2 regions of the Arthrobacter sp. Y3223065 genome follow, and region 1 is predicted to be linked to the other one. Evidence: riboswitches for the same ligand, from Rfam matches in the RefSeq annotation. Region 1 holds a riboswitch; the other holds the start of a gene.
The links. Region 1 has a riboswitch for S-adenosylmethionine ahead of AC5RUK_RS10520 (acyl-CoA dehydrogenase family protein). Riboswitches for the same ligand answer to the same signal wherever they lie in the genome.
Positions count from the first base shown of each region.

Region 2: another riboswitch for S-adenosylmethionine. It lies ahead of AC5RUK_RS04960 (flavin reductase family protein); the one in region 1 lies ahead of AC5RUK_RS10520 (acyl-CoA dehydrogenase family protein).

Region 1 covers NZ_JBNHGC010000003.1:413,969-423,368, forward strand. The annotation lists gene AC5RUK_RS10510 (APC family permease) at 1-823, opposite strand, end outside; gene AC5RUK_RS10515 (acyl-CoA dehydrogenase family protein) at 838-2,094, opposite strand; gene AC5RUK_RS10520 (acyl-CoA dehydrogenase family protein) at 2,241-3,479, opposite strand; SAM riboswitch class IV at 3,554-3,668, opposite strand; gene AC5RUK_RS10525 (CoA-binding protein) at 3,820-4,236, opposite strand; gene AC5RUK_RS10530 (alpha/beta hydrolase) at 4,370-5,704, opposite strand; gene AC5RUK_RS10535 (helix-turn-helix domain-containing protein) at 5,825-6,367, shown strand; gene AC5RUK_RS10540 (ABC transporter ATP-binding protein) at 6,735-7,574, shown strand; gene AC5RUK_RS10545 (aliphatic sulfonate ABC transporter substrate-binding protein) at 7,681-8,724, shown strand; gene AC5RUK_RS10550 (ABC transporter permease) at 8,724-9,400, shown strand, end outside.
Region 2 covers NZ_JBNHGC010000002.1:12,955-22,354, reverse strand. The annotation lists gene AC5RUK_RS04975 (amino acid ABC transporter ATP-binding protein) at 1-677, shown strand, start outside; gene AC5RUK_RS04970 (hypothetical protein) at 831-1,043, shown strand; gene AC5RUK_RS04965 (prephenate dehydratase) at 1,130-1,999, shown strand; SAM riboswitch class IV at 2,103-2,217, shown strand; gene AC5RUK_RS04960 (flavin reductase family protein) at 2,270-2,776, shown strand; gene AC5RUK_RS04955 (aldo/keto reductase) at 2,810-3,871, opposite strand; gene AC5RUK_RS04950 (extracellular solute-binding protein) at 4,171-5,199, shown strand; gene AC5RUK_RS04945 (ABC transporter permease) at 5,196-6,890, shown strand; gene AC5RUK_RS04940 (ABC transporter ATP-binding protein) at 6,880-8,013, shown strand; gene AC5RUK_RS04935 (AMP-binding protein) at 8,040-9,400, shown strand, end outside.

The DNA.
Region 1 (9,400 bases):
CCCAGACGCTGATCAGCAGCCAGCTGGACAGCGCGTAGAAACCGCCCACCACCAGGAGTGCCACATAGGTGGCCCGCGGGATGGTCTTGTCCGGGTCGCGAGCCTCATCGCGGAAGACCGCCGTGGCCTCGAAGCCGATGAAGCTCAGGATGGCGAACAGCAGCGCGATGCCGGGTGCCCCCGACAGTACGGTGGACGGGGTGGCGAACCCGGTGGACAGGCCGCCGGCACCTCCCCCGTCAAAGATGATGAAGGCGTCCAGGATCAGCACGATCAGCACCTCGGCCACGAGCAGCACCGCCAGCACCTTGCCGGAGAGTTCGATATTGCGGTGTCCCAGCCAGGCGACGGCGGCCAGCGCGGTAGCCGCCCACACCCACCAGGGCAGTTCGGGGCCGCCGTAGGCACGGACCACTTCGTTAACGGCCGGGGCGAAGAGGCCGTAGACGCCCGCTTCCAGGGCGAGGTAGGAAAGCAGGGCCACGAAGGCCGCCCCCAGGCCCGCCCGGCGCCCCAGTCCCTTCTGCACGTAGCTGAAGAACGCGCCGGCCGTTGGCACATGCGGGGTCATGGTGGTGAAGCCGACGGCAAACAACAGCAGAATCGCCATGGCCAGCAGGTAGATGAAGGGCAGGCCGGCGCCGTTGCCGCTGGCAATGGCCAGCGGGACGGTTCCGCCGATGACGCCCAGCGGCGAGGCGGCGGCCAGCACGATGAGCACGATGCTGGCGACACCCAGCCGGCCGGAGAGCCGCGGAGCGCCGGCAGCGCCGGCCGCGGCTTCGGGAGCCGCGAGTGTTGGGTTTTTGGTGGCGACAGACATGGTGTGTGTTCTTCCTAGACGGCCGCGGAACGGACGGCGGGGTTGACTGGCGGGCGGCCGGCGTCGGCATTGGCCTCGCCGATGGTCCACACGAATGGGGGTTCCGTGGCGTTGACTTCCCAGTTGCCGACGATCCGGGACTTGTAAATGAAAGGGTTGTGCGTCGCCACGGTGCGGGCGTTGCGCCAGTGCCGGTCCAGCGCCTTGTCCGTGCTGGTGGAGGAAGCACCGAGCGCGTTGAAGAGGGCGCCCGCGGCGTCCGGAACCAGGGCGCTGAGCACTATCTGCGCCCGGCCCGATTCCAGTTCGACGTCGATGTTGGCCGACTTTTCGGCGTCGGCATCCAGGCGCCGAGCCTCGAAAGCCCTGTCCAGGCTGCGGGCCACACTCAGGGTCGTCGCCGTCGCGGCGTAGGATTTGGCGCTGATTTCGCCGACCACTTGCAGGACTTGCGCGTCGTGCCGGACCAGCGGGGCGTTTCCGTGGCCGAACACCCGCGTGCGGTCCCGCACGTTGTCCGCGGCGTCGGCGATGGCGGCCCGGGCGATGCCGGCCAGGGTGACCAGCAGGATGTGCTGGTAGAGCGCCGTCTGGTATGGGAAGCGGTCGGCGAAGGCTGAAACGTTAGCCGGATCCACAACCGCGTCGGTAAATACGGTGGTGCCGCTGCCGGTCAGCCGCTGGCCGAAACCGTCCCAGTCGTCAAAGGTTTCCACGCCCGGCGTCTTGGTGGAGATGATCACCGAGACATCGGAGCCGTCCTGGCGCTTGGCGGTGACATCGATCCAGTCGGCGAAGATGGTGCCGGTGGTGTAGAACTTGCGGCCGTTCAGCAGCAGCCTGCCGCCGGACTCGGACAGCACGGTGGCGGTTCCGCCGGCACCCGGTTCGGTCCAGGCGTTGCCGGCCAGCTCGCCGGAGGCGAAGCGCCGCAGCCAGGCGCTTCGGTCCGAGGTGCGGCCGTGGTGGTATAGGTTCTCCTCCACCAAGGCAATGTGCGATCGCAGCGCCTGCGGAATATTGCTGTCTGCGGTGCCCAGCTCGATCAGGAGTTGGGTGAACTCTTCCCAGTCCAGCCCGTCGCCTCCGAACTCGGCCGGAATCCGGGCGGCGCCGAAGCCGGCTTCCTTCAGCCAGCCGATCTGTTCATACGGCAGCTCCCGGGTGAGCTCGCGGCTCAACGCCCCGGCGGCGATGCGCGCGAAGATCGGACGGTACTTGGCGGCTGCGGCGTCGAAGGCCGTGGCGATGTCGTCAATAGTTTCAGTCATGCTGGTTCTCCTGGAGGTTCTGTCACGAGGGCGGAGTGATGGGGCCTGCGGTCGGCGGGCAATCGTGATCGGGCCCGCGGTCGGCGGGCAATCGTGATGGGCCCGCCGTAAGCGGGCAGTAACGGAATGGCAGCGTTAGGCGCGGCTCAGGTGTAGAGCGAAATCGGCTGGACGTCGCCGAGCAGGTAGTTGGCGCCGACCTCGACCTTCTTGTAGTCGACCGGGTCGTGCAGCGTGTGCGTGCGGATGTTGCGCCAGAAAATGTCCAGCCCAACCTCGGATTTCGCGGAGGACGAGCCGGTAGTCTCGAAGATACGGTTCGCCACGTCGACACCCACCTCGGTGGACACGACCTTGAGCCGCGCGATCTTGATCGCGATGTCCGCCCGGGATTCCGCGGTCAGCTGCGCGCCGACGGCGATGACCGCGTCGAACCTTGCATTCGTCCGATCTGCCAGGGCTTCCACCGCGGCAACCCGCGAAGCCAGCTCGCCGTAGACCCGCTGGGTCAGCGGATCCTGGGCATAGGTCTCCTTCGTGCTGAGGAACCAGGAGTTCCTGCGCGCCAGCGTGATCCGGCGTCCGCGGTCCAGCGCCCCCTGCGCGATGCCCAGGTAGAGGTTGCCGAAGGCCAGCTGGATGTACGGGGTGACGAGTGTGGAGAAAGGCTCGTCCCCTACCTCGCCGATGATGTCCGCGGCGGTGACCTGCACGCCGTCGTACTTCACCGAACCACTGGCCGAGAGGCGCTGGCCGAGCGCATCCCAGTCCCCGAGGTATCCGATCCCCGTCCGGTCATGCTCCAGCGCGAGGGCCAGGAACTTGCCCTGCTCCGGTCCGGCCGCGATCACGGCGTTGACCAGGATGGCGTCACCGACGGAAGCGCCGGCGGAGAAGTGCTTGATGCCATTCAGCCGGTAGCCGTCGCCGTCGGGAATCAGTTCCAGATTCGGGTCCACGGGGTTCACGGAGTCACCCCAGGACCAGCGGCCCAGCGCGGAGCGGCGGAGCAGGCGTTCCTGGATCTGCACATCACCATAGAAGACGACGGCGCCCAGGTTCGCGTAGTGGTAGCCGAGAATTTGCGCGATCGACGCGTCGGTGCGGGCAAGGATGCGCACGGCGTGCAGCGCGCTTTCCCAGTGCCCGCCCTCGCCGCCCCATTCGGCCGGGATGATCAGGTTGAGCAGCCCGGAGTTGCGCAGCAGCTCCACCTCGGCGTGCGGTTCGGCATTGCGGCGGTCGCGCTCCAGCACGTCCGGCGCCAGTGCGGCGGCAACGCCTTCGGCTATCTGCTGCCAGTGGGCCAGTTCTTCGGCGGTAGCCTGCCCGGCCCACGGAGATCGGTCGGTTTGCGGGTTGATTTCTGTCACGACGGCGGTCATGTTCGCTCCTCAAGGCGGGGCTCCCGCCTGCCGGCGGCGCAGCAACCATCACGGTTGGGGACGCAGCTTGGCGGGGGCCGTACTTGCCGGGCACGGTGTTGTGCGCGGCCGGATCCTCATCTGGGGCACCCCGCTACGGGAGAGGGTTGCCGCCCAACCAGCCAGAGCTTGTCGTTGGGACTCTTGATCTCGGAGTTGAGTATGCCGGGTCCGATCCGGCGCCGGGAAGCACGTGACAGGCCGTGACGTCCCGGGGCGTAATGTTACGGGCGCCTCATCATGTGACGGCGGCGATGCCCGGCGGGCGGAATGTTGAGGGCTGCCGGACGGACGCCGCGGGCTAGAGGCCGAAGCGCGGGGCCTCTATTGCCGGGCAGGTATCCATGACTACGTCCAGGCCGGCCGCCTTGGCCCGGTCCGCGGCGGCTTCGTCGACCACGCCCAGCTGGAGCCACACCGCTTTGGCACCGACTTCGATGGCCTGGTCCACCACCGGTCCGACCTTCTGCGAGTTCACGAAGCAGTCCACCACGTCGATCTCGCCGGGAATGTCCGCGAGCTTTTGGTAACCGGTCAGGCCCAGGACGTCGTCGCCTTTCAGGTTGACGGGAATGACTTCCATGTCCAGTTGGTCCATCAGGTACCGGGAGATGCGCATGGCCACCCGGTGCGGGTTCGTGGATAGGCCGACGACGGCCCAGCGGCCAGGGGTTTCCAGCAGCCGCCGGACGACTTCAGGGTCATTCTGGTGTGCCATGGCTCGACCCTACCCGCGACTCTTCTGCACCGGAACCGCCCGCGCACTGCCGCCTCACCGAGAGGCAGATAACCCCATCTCGGGCGGCTCCAAGGCCATCCGGCAGCTCTGGGGCCCTCCGTGCACTCAGTGACTAACGAGCCAGCTGCCCGGGGGCAGAAGTTCCGGCCGCGCCGGACGCCCCGGAAGCGGTGCCGGCCTGCTCGGAGATCCAACGTCCCACCAGCTCCAGCAGCTCGGCGTCCACAGGCTCGCGGATCTGGCGCTTGTAGTCGGAGAGGGTCGGAGCCTTCGGGTCGCGGCGCAGCAGATGCGACAGGTCGTCGATCTTCCGCGTGGTCACCGGGCCGGGAACGGTGGCCGCGATGATGTCCAGGTCTGCCGGGTCCACCTGCACGTCCTTGGCACCCGTGATGGCCAGCACCGGCAGCTGCAAGCGCCCCAGGTACGGAACGGGGTCGAAGTCAATGAACTCGCGATGCCAGAGCGCGTTGATTTTACGGCCCTGCATGCGCACCACGTCCTCGGTGGTGGTCCGAAGTTTTTCCACCGACTTCGCCTGGATCTTGACCAGGTCCTGGCGGAAGAGCTTCAGCAGCAAGCGCGGGAATGCGGGCAGCGAGTCGCTGATCTGGGCTGTCTGCCACCTGCCTGTCTCAAAGCCGGTCTGTGCCGAGGCCGAAAGCAGCACCGCACCGTCCACCCGCGTGCCGGGATCTGCCGCCACGGCCGCTGCGTGGTAGCTGCCTTCGCTGTGGCCGACCAGGAACACCGGCAGGTCCCCTGTCTTTTGCGTGACCATCCATCGCAGGGCGGCAGCGGCGTCGTCGCTGTTCTGACGGAAACCGGCCGTCCAGAAGGTTCCATCCGAGGCGCCGGTGCCGCGCTTGTCGTAGCGCAGCGAAGCGATCCCGTGGTTGGCCAGCGCGTTTGCCAGGTCACGGCTGATGCCCAACGGCATCCGTTTATGGTTGGCATTGCGGTCGATCGGTCCCGAACCGGGCAGGATCAGCGCCACGGCACGGACCGTTCCTGCCGGCTCGGCCCAGGTTCCCGCCAACTGCACGGTCCCGGAGGGGAAGCGGACCTCTTCTTCCGTGACCGATTGCCCGGCGGGCAGGCCGGCGGCGGCACGGATTCGGGCCGCAACGTCCTCCGCATCGGGAAGCGACACAACGACTCGGGCGTACTTTTGCCCGTCCAGGTCAAGCTGCACTGCCGGGGTGCCGCGGCGGGCGACGGCGAGGGTCTTGCCTCGGCCGCGCCACGTTCCCACCCGAGTCCGTCTCGGGATTGCAAGCCCGGGAGCCCGCAGGCCGCGGACGCCGTCGAACGCGTCCGCGAGCACCCGGACTGAGGTCACCGCAGACAGCGGGAAACTTTGGTCGCCGAGCAGCCCCGCAACCTTTTCAAACCGGTCCAACTCCAGCAGAACCTCCTCCTTGTTCTCCACCACTATCGCCGCCACTGCGCCTCCCTTCGGGTCGTTTATTGCTCGTGTCTTGGCCGTTCGAGCCCGGCTTCGGTAGCCGGACAGTACGATTATTATCAGTTGTGGAAACAATGTCAACTGTGAGAATGTAGAGCCATGTCCTCCTCAGCGAGCGCCGACCTGATCCTGCACCCGGTACGCCTGCGAATTGTGCAGACGCTGCTGGGCAACCGCGAGCTGACCACGGCGGAGATCTCCGCCGAACTCCCCGACATCCCCACGGCCACGCTTTACCGGCACATCGGCACGCTCTCCAAGGCCGGCGTGCTGGCGGTTGCCCAGGAAAGGCCGGTACGCGGCACCACCGAACGCACCTTCCGGCTGGATGTGGCCAAGAGTTCAGTGGCCGAGGACGATCTGGCCTCCATGACCGCCGAGGATCACCGGCGCGGCTTCATGGCCTTCACGGCCGGGCTGCTGGAGGCCTTCGACCAGTACATCGCCCGGGAGAATCCGGATTTCCTGCGCGACGGGGCCGGTTACCGGCAGACCGCCCTCTGGATGACGGACGAAGAGTTCGAGGAATTCACCTTCGCCATCAGGGCTGCCGCACAGAAGGTGGCGGCGAACGGCCCGGAAGAGGGGCGGCACCGCCGCTTATTCTCCACTGTCCTCATCCCGGCGGATCCGCCTGCCTGACTGCCCTCCCGGAATGGGTGTCCGGCCCGGAGCGGCGTCCATGGATAGCGGGGACGCGGCTGTTTCCCCCTGCTGGTTCCCCCGGCGAGCGGATCGCGCGTCTGTTACGGCAGATTATCGTTGCGTTTGTTACGAGTCATTATTACGGGCAGTTTGCCGCGAGTCCCGCGCGTGCCGTTTAGTTGGTGGTGACCATCCCGAGCGGCCGAGAGACCTGGATCGACGACGCCGCAGCAACCCTGGTCACCGGAAGCCCACCCAGACTGCCGGTGATAACGAGGTGACAAGCCACGGGTACGGCCGGCGGAAGCCGGGCCGCACGGCTTGATCCGTAGGGTGCTACTGCCAGGATCGATGGAGTGATCCCATGACTGCAGTACTGTCGTCGTCCCGCCACGCGGCTCCCGCTTCCGCTGCACCCGCAGCCCGTTCCGACTCAGCCCTGGCCGTTTCCTTCCGCGGCCTGAACCGCACCTTCGGCGCCGGAGCCCAGGCGCACACCGTGCTGCGCGACGTGAATTTCGATGTCCGGCCCGGCGAGGTGCTGGCCATCCTGGGCCCGTCCGGCTGCGGCAAGTCCACCTTGCTGCGCGCCACCGCCGGTCTCGACGCGCCCAGCGCCGGCACCGTGGAAATCGACGGCACGCCGGTCCAGGGCATCGACTCCCGCTGCGCCGTCGCGTTCCAGGAACCGCGGCTGCTGCCGTGGCACACCCTGCAGGCCAACGTGGCCATCGGCCTGCCCAAGAGCTGCAGTGCCAAGCAGGGCAAGTCCAAGGTCGCCCGGCTGCTGGAACTGGTCGGCCTGGCCACCTTCGCCAAGCACCGGCCGCGCGAGGTCTCCGGCGGCATGGCCCAGCGGGCCTCCCTGGCCCGGGCGCTGGCCCGCAACCCGGGCGTGCTGCTGCTGGACGAACCGTTCGGCGCTCTGGACGCGCTGACCCGGATCAAGATGCAGGATTTGCTGCTCGATATCCACGCGGCTGAACCCACCACCGTGCTGCTGGTGACCCACGACGTGGACGAAGCCCTGCAACTGGCGGACAGGATCATCGTGCTCGGCAAGGAAGAAGGCCGCGAGGACGACGGCGCCACGATCGTGCGCACCGTCGATGTCCCCCGCGCCCGTCCGCGGGACCGCGGATCGGTCGAGCTGGCCCGAATGCGCCGCTCGCTGCTCGAAAGCCTCGGCGTCGACGGCCATTAGGGCCGCCGTCACCCCTCATTAAGCCAAGCAATTCCCGGGCCGTACGCGCCCAACATCATCCGTCGCGGAATTTCTCCTGTTCCGCACACCGTTCAAAGGAACCACCATGTCTCTTGCCAGCCGTTTCTCCCGCCGCCCGCTCCTGGGCGCAGCCGCCGTTGCCGCCACCGCCTCGCTGGCCCTGACCGGCTGCGTTGCCGGTGAGGATTCCGAAGCCACCGCCGCCCAGGGCACCGGCGATGGCGTGCTCAACATCGACTTCGCCACCTACAACCCGCTGAGCCTGATCATCAAGGAAAAGGGCTGGCTGGAGGCCACCCTGGCCGACGACGGGGTCGAGGTGAACTGGCTGCAGTCGGCCGGTTCCAACAAGGCCAACGAGGCGCTGCGCTCTGGAGCGGTCGACGTCGGATCCACCGCCGGTTCCGCGGCGCTGCTGGCCCGCGCCAACGGCTCGCCGATCAAGACCATCAGCCTCTACTCGCAGCCGGAATGGTCGGCCCTCGTGGCGCTGCCCGACTCCGGCATCGAGTCCGTCCAGGATCTCAAGGGCAAGTCGGTGGCCGCCACCAAGGGCACCGACCCCTACTTCTTCCTGCTGCAGTCCCTGGAAGAAGCCGGCCTCTCCGCCGAGGACGTGACCGTGCAGAACCTGCAGCACGCCGACGGCCTGACCGCCCTGCAGCAGGGCTCCGTGGACGCCTGGTCGGGCCTGGATCCGATCATGGCCGGAGCCGAGCAGGACGGCGCCGAACTGTTCTACCGGAACCTGGACTTCAATACGTACGGTTTCCTGAACGCCACGGAGTCCTTCCTCGAGGAGGAACCGGAGCTGGCGCAGGCCGTGGTGAACGCCTACGAGAAGGCCCGCGCCTGGGCCGCCGAGAACCCCGAGGAAACCGCGCAGATCCTGGCCGATGTTGCCGGCCTGGACCTCGAGGTCGCCACCAAGGTGATCGCCGAGCGCAGCAACCTGGACGTGGAGGCTGCCCCGGGCGAGAAGCAGCGCGCCGTGCTGGAGAAGGTCGGCCCGGCGTTCGTCGAGACCGGCGACGTGAAGAGCCAGGCCGACATCGACGAAGCCCTCGCCACCCTGCTCGACGACTCGCTGGTGAAGAAGGCCGACCCGTCGGCCATCAAGGAATCCTGATGACGCACATCGGCAACCCCGGCGCATCCGGCAACAGCGTTTACCCGGCCAGCCAGGAAGGCCTCGCGGCCGCCGGCGTCCTCAAGACCGCGGGCGCGCCCAGGCCGGATCAGGACGGCCCCTCACCGGAGTCCCCGGCCAACGGATGGTCCCCGACCGGGGTGCTCGGCAACGGCTGGGCCCGCCTGCTCCTTGGCCTGCTGCTGCCCGCCGCCCTGCTCGCAGCCTGGCAGTGGAGCACCTCCGCCGGCCTGTTCAGCTCGGTCCAGCTGCCGGCACCGGGTGCGGTCATCGACGCCGCGGTCGACCTGATCCAGCGCGGCGAACTGGCCCAGCACGTGGCCATCTCCACCCAGCGCGTGCTGCTCGGCTTCGCCTTCGGCGCCGCCCTCGGCCTGGTCTTCGGCGCGTTGATCGGGCTGTCCAAGGTGGCCGATGTGCTGCTCTCCCCCACCATCGGGGCGCTGCGTGCGGTGCCGTCGCTGGCGTGGGTGCCGCTGCTGATCCTGTGGATGAAGATCGGCGAGGACTCCAAGGTCACGCTGATCCTGATCGGCGCGTTCTTCCCGGTGTTCACGACGGTCTCGCTGGCGCTGCGCCACGTGGACAAGAACCTGGTGGAGGCCGGCCGCGCCTTCGGGCTGAAGGGCGTGAAGCTGCTGACCACCGTGCAACT
Region 2 (9,400 bases), on a different contig from region 1:
TCCAGACGGGCGGGGTGCTGGCCCTGATCGGACCCTCCGGATCGGGCAAAACCACCGTGCTGCGGTGCCTGAACGGCTTGGAAACCCCCGACGGCGGCAGGGTCGCCTTTTCCGGCGGCCCAGCCGTGGACTTCGGTTCGCCGGTGAACCGGAAACAGATTGCCGCCCTGCGTGACCGCAGCGCCATGGTGTTCCAGCACTACAACCTGTTTCCGCACATGACCGTGCTGCAGAACATCATCGAGGGCCCGGTCCAGGTCCAGAAGCGGCCCAAGGCCGAAGCCGTGCGCGAGGCCAGGTCGTTGCTGGACCGCGTCGGGCTGTCCGGCAAGGAAGACCAGTACCCGCATCAGCTCTCCGGCGGGCAGCAGCAGCGGGTCGGCATTGTCCGGGCCCTGGCGCTCAAACCCTCGCTGCTGTTGTTCGACGAACCCACGTCGGCGCTGGATCCCGAGCTGGTGGGCGATGTGCTGCACGTCATCAAGGAACTGGCCGACGAAGGCTGGACCATGGCCCTGGTGACCCACGAGCTGGCCTTCGCCCGTGAGGTGGCCAGCGAAGTGGTGTTCATGGACGGCGGCGTGGTGGTGGAACGCGGGCACCCCGAACAGGTGCTGCGCGAACCGAAGGAAGAGCGCACCCGGCAGTTCGTCCACCGGCTGCTGAACCCGTTCTAACGCCACGCCCCATCCAAAATTCATCTGATGTCCATTGGGATGGCAGAATGTAAACTTCCATGCACCGTTCCGCATGGCAGGCTCGTTCCGGCCGGAAGCTTCCAACCCGCGTTTTCTCCTCTGCGGAAACCTCCGGCCACGAAAGGCAGAACCATGGCCACTTCCTTGGCTACCAAGTCCTTGACGGCACAGACGGCTTCCGAGGCGCACGATCTTCTCAATGCCGCGGTCGAAGAGTTGCAAGAGATCGCGGCCCTCGACGGCGACTGCGGCATCTTGGTCACGCGCACCGGCCCCGGACAGTTCACCGTGGAGTTGAGCGACGACGTGCCCTACGGCATCACCCAGGAATCCCATCTGTACTAAGCCGCTGGCGGGCCGGCCTTGTTTTGTGACGCCGGCAGGACCTCCGAAATGAAGCAACGGCCGGCCCCGGTGGGATAATTTCGCCCATGGCTCCAGCAATTGCGTACCAAGGTGAACCCGGCTCGAACTCCCATATGGCCTGCCTGGAAGTGCGCCCCGGTTGGGAAGCGGTGCCCTGTGCCAGCTTCGAGGACGCCTTCGCCGCCGTCACGGGCGGCGAGGCGGAACTGGCCATGATTCCCATCGACAATTCGATCGCCGGCCGGGTGGCGGACATCCACGCGCTGTTGCCCAAGACCACCCTGCAGATCGTCGAAGAGTTTTTCCTGCCCATCCGCTTCAGCCTGCTGGGCATACGCGGGGCCACGGTGGAGCAGGCCCGCGAAGTGCACAGCCACATCCACGCGCTGGGCCAGTGCCGTAAACTCATCCGCCGGCTCGGCCTGATTCCGGTGATCGCCGGCGACACCGCCGGCTCCGCACGCGAGGTCGCGGAGTGGAACGACCCGACCAAGGTCTCGCTGGCGCCGCCGATGGCCGCCGAGCTCTACGGCCTGGAAGTGTTCGCGGAAAAGGTCGAAGACGATCCGACGAACACCACCCGGTTCGTGGTGCTGGCCGACCGCCGGCCGGTCCCGTCCCGCGAGGAGCTGCCCGGTCCGGCCGTGACCAGCTTCGTCTTCCGGGTGCGGAACGTGCCGTCGGCGCTGTACAAGGCGCTGGGCGGATTCGCCACCAACGGCATCAACATGACCCGGCTGGAGAGCTACATGGTGGGCGGCGAGTTTGCCGCCACCATGTTCATGGTGGACGTCGAAGGCCACCCGGACGACCAGGCCATGGTCCACGCCTTCGAGGAACTGGACTTCTTCACCACGGAGATCCGCCTTCTGGGCGTCTATCCGGCGCATCCGTTCCGCCAACAGACCGTGCGCCCGGACGGCGTCGCCCGGTAGCAGTGGGGCAACAGCCGTCGGGCAGCCTCGAGTAAACCGCGGCATTTGACGAACTGTTACCGGCGTTTGACCCAGGCCCTTCCCCGCTCTTAGCGTGGAGACGAATCAAGAGCGCCAACTACACAGCCCTGGCTGGTTGGCCGGCAACCCTCTACCGTAGCGGGGTGCTCCAGGTGATGATTCGGCCCGCCGGGTATGTCGGCAGGCAAGTACGCGTATCCTCCCGCAGCAGCTCGGCAGCAGCGGATGCGCCCAAGCCCCAAGGACGCCATGTCGCTACACAATGACCTGACACCAAACACGTTGCGCTCCGCCTTCGGCCGCTTCCCCTCAGGAATCGCGGCGCTATGCGCGATCGTCGACGGCGAGCCCCAGGGCATCGTCGCCTCCTCGTTCACCGTCGGCGTCTCCCTCGAGCCGCCGCTGGTGATGTTCGCCGTGCAAAACACCTCCCGGACCTGGCCGGTGGTCCGCCGGGCCGACCGGATCGGCGTCTCGGTGCTCGGCACCGGGCACGACGGCGTCTGCCGCCAGATCGCGTCCAAGAACGGTGACCGCTTTGCCGGCCTCGGCCTGCACGGCACAGACGACGGCGCGCTGTTCCTGCACGACGCGGCGCTGTGGCTGGACTGCTCGGTGCACCAGGAGGTCCCGGCCGGGGACCACCACGTCGTGCTGCTGCAGGTGCACGGCCTGTCCACGCACGACGGCACCCACGAGCCCCTGGTCTTCCACGATTCCGGGTTCCGCCGGCTGGAACAGCCGGCCTTCGTCTAGGACGAACGTTACCGCGACGGCGGCAGCGGCCAGCTAGGGCAGAGGCCTGCCTCGGGCAGCCACCCACAGGGAGTACCACTCCTGGCGGGTCATCGCCGTTCCGACCGCCTCCGCCTGGGCACAGGCCCGGATCCGGTCCGGGCTGCTGGTACCGACGACCGGCCGGATGCCTGAGGGATGCCGCAGCAGCCAGCCCAGCACCACGGCTTCCGGCGGGCAGCCCTTGTCCCGGGCAAGTTCCGTGACCAGGGCAGTGGCCGAATGATCCGCCGGGAGTGAGGCGTCCGCCCGTGAGGAAGCATCCGTTGTCGCAGCCCCCTCTGCCGCCCGGACGTGATTCTGCGCGATCCCGTCGGCGGGCGTTCCCGCGCCGGCCGCCGCCCCGGCCAGGCCTGCCGCACGCCCGCTGTAGCGGCCCTGGGCCAGCGCGCCCCAGGCCTGCAGTTCCACCCCGTTGGCGGCGCAGTATTCCAAGGTGCCGTGCGGGAAGTTGGTGCCCGTCCCGTCCGGGTGGTTCACCAGCACGCCGGACTCCAGCCAGTCGCGTCGGTACAGGCTCATTTCCAGCTGGTTTACCGCCAGCGGCTCATCCAGCGCCGACTGCAGCCAGCGCATCTGGTCGCCGGACATGTTCGAGACACCAAGACGGCGGACCTTCCCGGCCATCCGGAGCTCGTTGAACGCCGCGGCGATCTCTTCGGCCGGCGCCAGCGGATCCGGCCGGTGGATCAGCAGCGTGTCCAGGTGATCGGTGTGCAGCCGGCGCAGGCTTTCGTCGGTGCGGGCCAGGATGGCTTCGCGCGAGGAGTCGTATTGCCCGACCAGGCCGGGTATCGGCAGCCGGATACCGTATTTGCCCTGCAACCTGATCGAATCGCGCAGCTCGGGACGTTCCGCCAGCACCCGCCCGAACGCAGCCTCGGCCTTGCCGTGGGCGTAGATGTCGGCGTGGTCGAACGTCGTGATCCCTGCCTCCAGTGCCGCAGCGACGGCCGCGTGCGCGGCCGCAACGTCAGCCGCTTCCAGCGGCCCGCTCCCCCAGCCGCCGCCCAAACCCATGCACCCGAAAATGAGCCGGGATCCGGCGTCGTCCATTGGTAGTTCCCCCTTCGCTGGGCAGGTTCCCAGCGTACGACGGCGGTGCCCCGGAAGCAGCGGGAGGGTGCCGCCACACGTTGCCCGTGCCCCAGGAGCATTCCGATCTGGACGAAGCAACGGCGCCTACCAATGCGCCGTACCCACCCCGAACCGCCTTGCGAGGCTGTCTCCTACGAGGGATGCGCGGTGCCGATGACCTGATCGTTTCGTTCCAAATTGTTTAATGTGCTCCTTCGGGTTAGGTTAGCCTCACCTTTTTACACGCGGCCTCGCCGCTTCCTCCAGGAGTACCTTTTATGCACCGACCCAAGCTTCTTGCTGGCTGCGTCGCCTTCGCCGTGCCCATGTTGGCCATCTCCGGCTGCGGCGTATTGGGAATAGGTAAAGCGCCCGCCGATCTGCAGATCTATTCCGCGCGGCACTATGACCTGGAGGGGGCTTTCGCCCAGTTCACCGATGAAACCGGAATCTCCGTTGAGTTCATCACCGGTGACGACGCGGAGCTGCTTGAGCGGGTTAAGGCTGAGGGAAGCGATACCCCGGCTGACGTGTTCATGACCGTGGACGCCGGAAACCTCTGGAATGCAGCGCGTCAGGACGTGCTGGCGCCGATCCGCTCGGAAAAGCTGGAGGAGGCGGTCCCGAAGGACCTGCGCGACCCCGAGGGGCAGTGGTTCGGACTGGCCATGAGAGCCAGAACCATCACCTACAACCCGGAAAATGTCGATCCCTCGGAATTTGACGCGCAGGACAGCTACGCGGGCTTGGCCGATCCACAGTGGAAGGGCCGGCTCTGCATGCGCGATGCGACCTCGTCCTACACCCAGTCCCTGGTCGCCAGCCTCATCGATCTTCACGGGCGGGCCAAGGCCCTGGAAATCGTCCAGGGTTGGGTGGCCAACGACGTGGAGATCATGAGCAACGACGTCCTCCTGCTCGAAGCCATCGACGCCGGGGCCTGCGACGTGGGAATCAACAACCACTACTACCTGGCCCGCACCCTGGAGAAGGACCCCGATCTGTCCGTCGACCTGTTCTGGGCCAGCCAGGAGGGGGCGGGCGCGCACGTAAACATTTCCGGTGCCGGGGTCGTGGCTGATTCAGATAATGCGGCGGAGGCCCAGCGGCTCATTGAGTGGCTGGCCACCACGGGACAGAACGCGTTCGTGGACGCCAACCACGAGTTTCCCGTCAACCCGTCGGTCAAACCTGAGCCGGTGATAGCTGCCTTCGGAGACTTCAACCGCATGCCGTTGAACGCCGAAGCCTACGGTGATCTCAACGCCGAGGCTACCGCGGTACTTGCCGAGGCCGGCTACAAGTGAGTGAATCAGCCGTTCTGGCTGATGCAGGGGTTCCCGGACAGCACCGGCGCCCTTTGACCGGACACGGCCGCCGGCTGTGGTCGGCGGTCGTGTTGGTCACTGCGGCGCTGGTGGCTACGCCCGTCGTCGCCGTGGTCCTGGACGGACTGGGGGGCCTGACCAACGGCACCCTGCCGCGCGACCTGGGCGGGATGGTCCTGACCACCCTTTTGCTGATGGCAGGAGTCGGGGCGGGCACGCTGCTGATCGGCGGGGGGCTGGCGTGGCTGGTCACCGCCTACGATTTTCCGCTCCGAAACGTGCTTCTGTGGGCCCTGGTGCTGCCGCTGGCCATGCCTGCCTACATCCTGGGCTTTGTGTTCCTCTCCACCTTCGACGTCGGCGGCCCGGTGCAAGAGATGCTGCGGGCAGTACTCGGCCCGGGTGCATGGCTGCCCCAGGTGCGGTCCCTGCCCGGGGCCGTCATTGTCATGTCCCTGACTCTCTACCCGTACGTCTACCTCCTGGCGCGGGCCGCGCTCGTTGAACAGAGCGCGGCCACATACGATGCCGCCCGCACCCTGGGTGCCAGCCGCACCCGCACGTTTTGGCGGGTGCTGGCGCCGATGGCCAGGCCATCGCTTGCCGCCGCCCTGGCACTGGTGATGATGGAAACCCTGACGGACTTTGCAACCGTTCAGTACTTCAATGTGCAGACCGTGTCCGTGGGCGTCTACCTTGTCTGGAAGGGCAGCTTCGACTTCCATGCGGCCACCCAACTCTCGGTGTTGGTGCTGCTGTTCGCAGTCGCGGTGCTTGCCGGGGAACGCCTGCTTCGGGGACGCTCGCGTTTCCACCAGAAAGGCGGACGGGGCGAGGGCCTGCAGGCCCGGCGGCTCACCGGCTGGGCCGGATGGCTGGCGGCGCTCGGGGGCTTGGGCGTGCTGGGGGCCGGCTTCATCCTTCCGGTTGCCCAACTGCTCGTATGGGCCGCCGGGGAGACCCTCGGCCGTGCCGGGCCCTTGCTGGACCCCCGGTTCCTGGAGTACCTGTTGAACAGCATGGCCGTCGCCGCGATCGCCGCACTGCTGTGCGCCGCACTGGCCCTTACCATCGGGCACAGTTTGCGCCTCGGCGGAGGTGCCGTGGTGGCCGGGGCCGCGCAGGTGACTACGTTCGGCTACGCGGTCCCCGGTGCGGTGATCGGAATCGGCGTGCTGATCGCGTTCGCACGGTTCGATGAGATGCTCGAGTGGGCCGGTGTTCCAGGTGGCACGGGGCTGCTGGTTACCGGTTCGGTGGCGGGCATCCTCTTCGCTTATGTAGTGCGTTTCCTGGCGCCCGCCCATCAGGCGGTAGACGCGAGCTTCTCCAAAATCCCGCCCGCGTTGACTTCCTCTGCGATGAGTCTTGGAGCCACGCCGACAAGGCTATTGGCCCGCGTGCATCTGCCCCTGGCCCGCCGGGGCGCAGCTGTAGCGATGGTCCTGGTGGCAATCGACGCTGTTAAGGAGCTGCCCATCGTGCTTCTCTTGCGGCCGTTCGGGTTCACCACGGTTTCTGTTTGGGTATACGAGCTGGCCCGGGAGAACTTCTGGGAGAAGGCTGCGCTGCCCGCACTGGGTATTGTTGCGGTGGCCGTTATCCCGGTCTATTTGCTGTTTCGCCGGACAGCCGGCTTCCGGACGGGGGCGGTGGGCCATGACCGGTGATCCAAGGAACAAGCCGCGCACCCCGGCCTTGGAACTCAGCGGCGTAGGCCGGCGCTACGGCTCCGTCGCAGCAGCCGCGGGGCTCGACCTTCGGGTTGGCGCCGGGGAGCTGGTGACCGTTGTCGGCCCATCGGGATGCGGAAAGTCGACCATGCTCAGGCTCATCGCCGGACTGGAGCGTCCCGACACCGGAACGATCAGCATCGCAGGCGAGATCGTCGCGGACCGCCGACGGTTCCAGGAACCGGAACGCCGCCGGGTGGGGCTGGTGTTCCAAGACCATGCTCTGTTCCCGAACCTGACCGTGCAGAAGAACGTCGCCTTCGGACTGGGCCGGTTGCCTGCTGTGGAACGGCAGAAGCGGGTCGCCGAGGTGCTTGAACTGGTGCACCTTGGCCATTTGGCCGCCCGCTATCCGCACGAGTTGTCCGGAGGAGAACAGCAGCGGGTCTCGCTGGCCCGTGCTCTGGCCCCCCGCCCCGCCGTCGTCCTGCTGGACGAACCGTTCTCCAGCCTGGATGAGACTCTTCGAGGGCGGGTACGAACGGATATTGTCGCGGTGCTTCAGGAGACCGGAACCACGGGACTGCTGGTGACCCACGACCAGACAGAAGCACTTTCGGTAGGCAACAGGGTAGTGGTCATGCGGGACGGGGCCATTGAACAGATCGACACACCGGAGAACGTCTTCGAACAGCCGGCCACACGCTTTGTGGCCTCCTTCATGGGCGACGCGGATTTTCTTCCCGCGAATGTCCACGACGGGTTGCTCACCTGCGAAATCGGGGTTGTCTCCACGGTGCCGGGGTGGGCGAACTGCGATGTAGACGTTGACGTGGTGCTGCGGCCGCATGAAGTGGCGCTCTCGCCGGACCCTGGCGCGCAGGCCAAGGTGGTCTCCCTGGAGTACAGGGGAGCTTTTGTGCTCCACCACATCCGCCTGCCCTCCGGCCGCATGCTGCGGTCCTGGCAGCCGCACCAGGTGCGCTATGGGCCAGGCACCCCCGTCAGCGTGACCGTCACAGCCGGGACCTCACCGACCCTGTTGGTTGGCGACGAGGCCGTCACCGCGCCGCCCCCTGGTACTGCCGGTACCGTCCCGATAGCCACCACATCGAGGTAATTCCCTTGCCCAATGCAATGCCAACCATGCCGCTGGAGACGGCACCGTCTGTCGACTTCGCCGCGGAACTCGCGCGCTTCGCCGACAGTCCTGCCGTGGTGTCGGATGACGCTACGCTCAGCTACCGGCAGCTGGCGGACCGCGTGGAGGCGGTCGCTGGCCGGCTTGGTCCGGAACGGCGGCTGGTGCTGCTGGCGGCGTCCAACGACGTCGATTCCCTCGTGGCCTACCTGGCTGCGCTGTCCGGGGGGCATCCGCTGATTCTGGTGCCGGGAGACAAGCCCTCCGCCGTGGGATCTATCAGGGACGCGTTCGATCCAGACGTCGTCATGGAAGCCGGCGCCGGGAACGGGGAACCGAGGATACTGGAGATGCGTCCGGTCACCAGACACCAGCTGCATCCGGACCTTGCCCTCCTGCTGAGCACATCCGGTTCCACCGGTTCCCCAAAGCTCGTGCGGCTCTCGCATTCGAACCTGCAGGCCAACGCGGAAGCCATTGCAGAATACCTGGGCATAGGCCCCATGGACCGGGCCGTCACGACCCTGCCGATGTCGTACTGCTACGGGCTCTCAGTGATCAACAGCCACCTGCTCACCGGCGCTTCAGTAGTGCTCACCGACCTCTCCGTAGTGGACCCCTGCTTTTGGGACCTGTTCAGCAGCAACGAGGCAACGACGTTCGCCGCTGTGCCGTACACCTTCGAGCTCCTGGAACGCGTGGGGTTCTCCGACATGGAGCTGCCGCACCTGCGCTACGTGACGCAGGCGGGGGGACGCTTGGCCCCCGAGCTAGTCCGGCGGTACGCCGAGCTAGGCCGGGAACAGGGCTGGGAACTGTTCGTCATGTACGGCCAGACCGAAGCCACGGCAAGGATGGCCTATCTCCCTCCGCGGCTGGCCGCAGAAAACCCTTCCCGCATCGGGGTACCTGTGCCCGGGGGCAGTTTTCGGATTGACCCGGTGGACGGACTCGATGACGGCGAACTGGTATACACGGGTCCCAACGTCATGCTCGGTTACGCCGAAAACCCGGCTGATCTGGCAGCAGGCCGCACAGTTAGCGAGCTGCGCACCGGCGATCTTGCGCGCAGGCATCCCGACGGACTGTATGAGGTTGTGGGACGGCGGAGCAGATTCATCAAGATCGCCGGGCTGCGCATCGACCTTGGCAGGGTGGAACAGGTCCTGGCAGACCTGGGTGTGCAGGCCACGAGTGCCGGCACCGATGAGCACCTTGTGGTCGCCGTCCAAGGCGACCACGACCCCGGCCTCCTCAGAAAGGTGCTGGCCCGGGACATGGGTATTCCGCGCTCCGCCCTGAAGATATATGCCATGGACCAGCTTCCACGGCTAGGCAACGGAAAGCCGGATTATCGGGCCGTGCT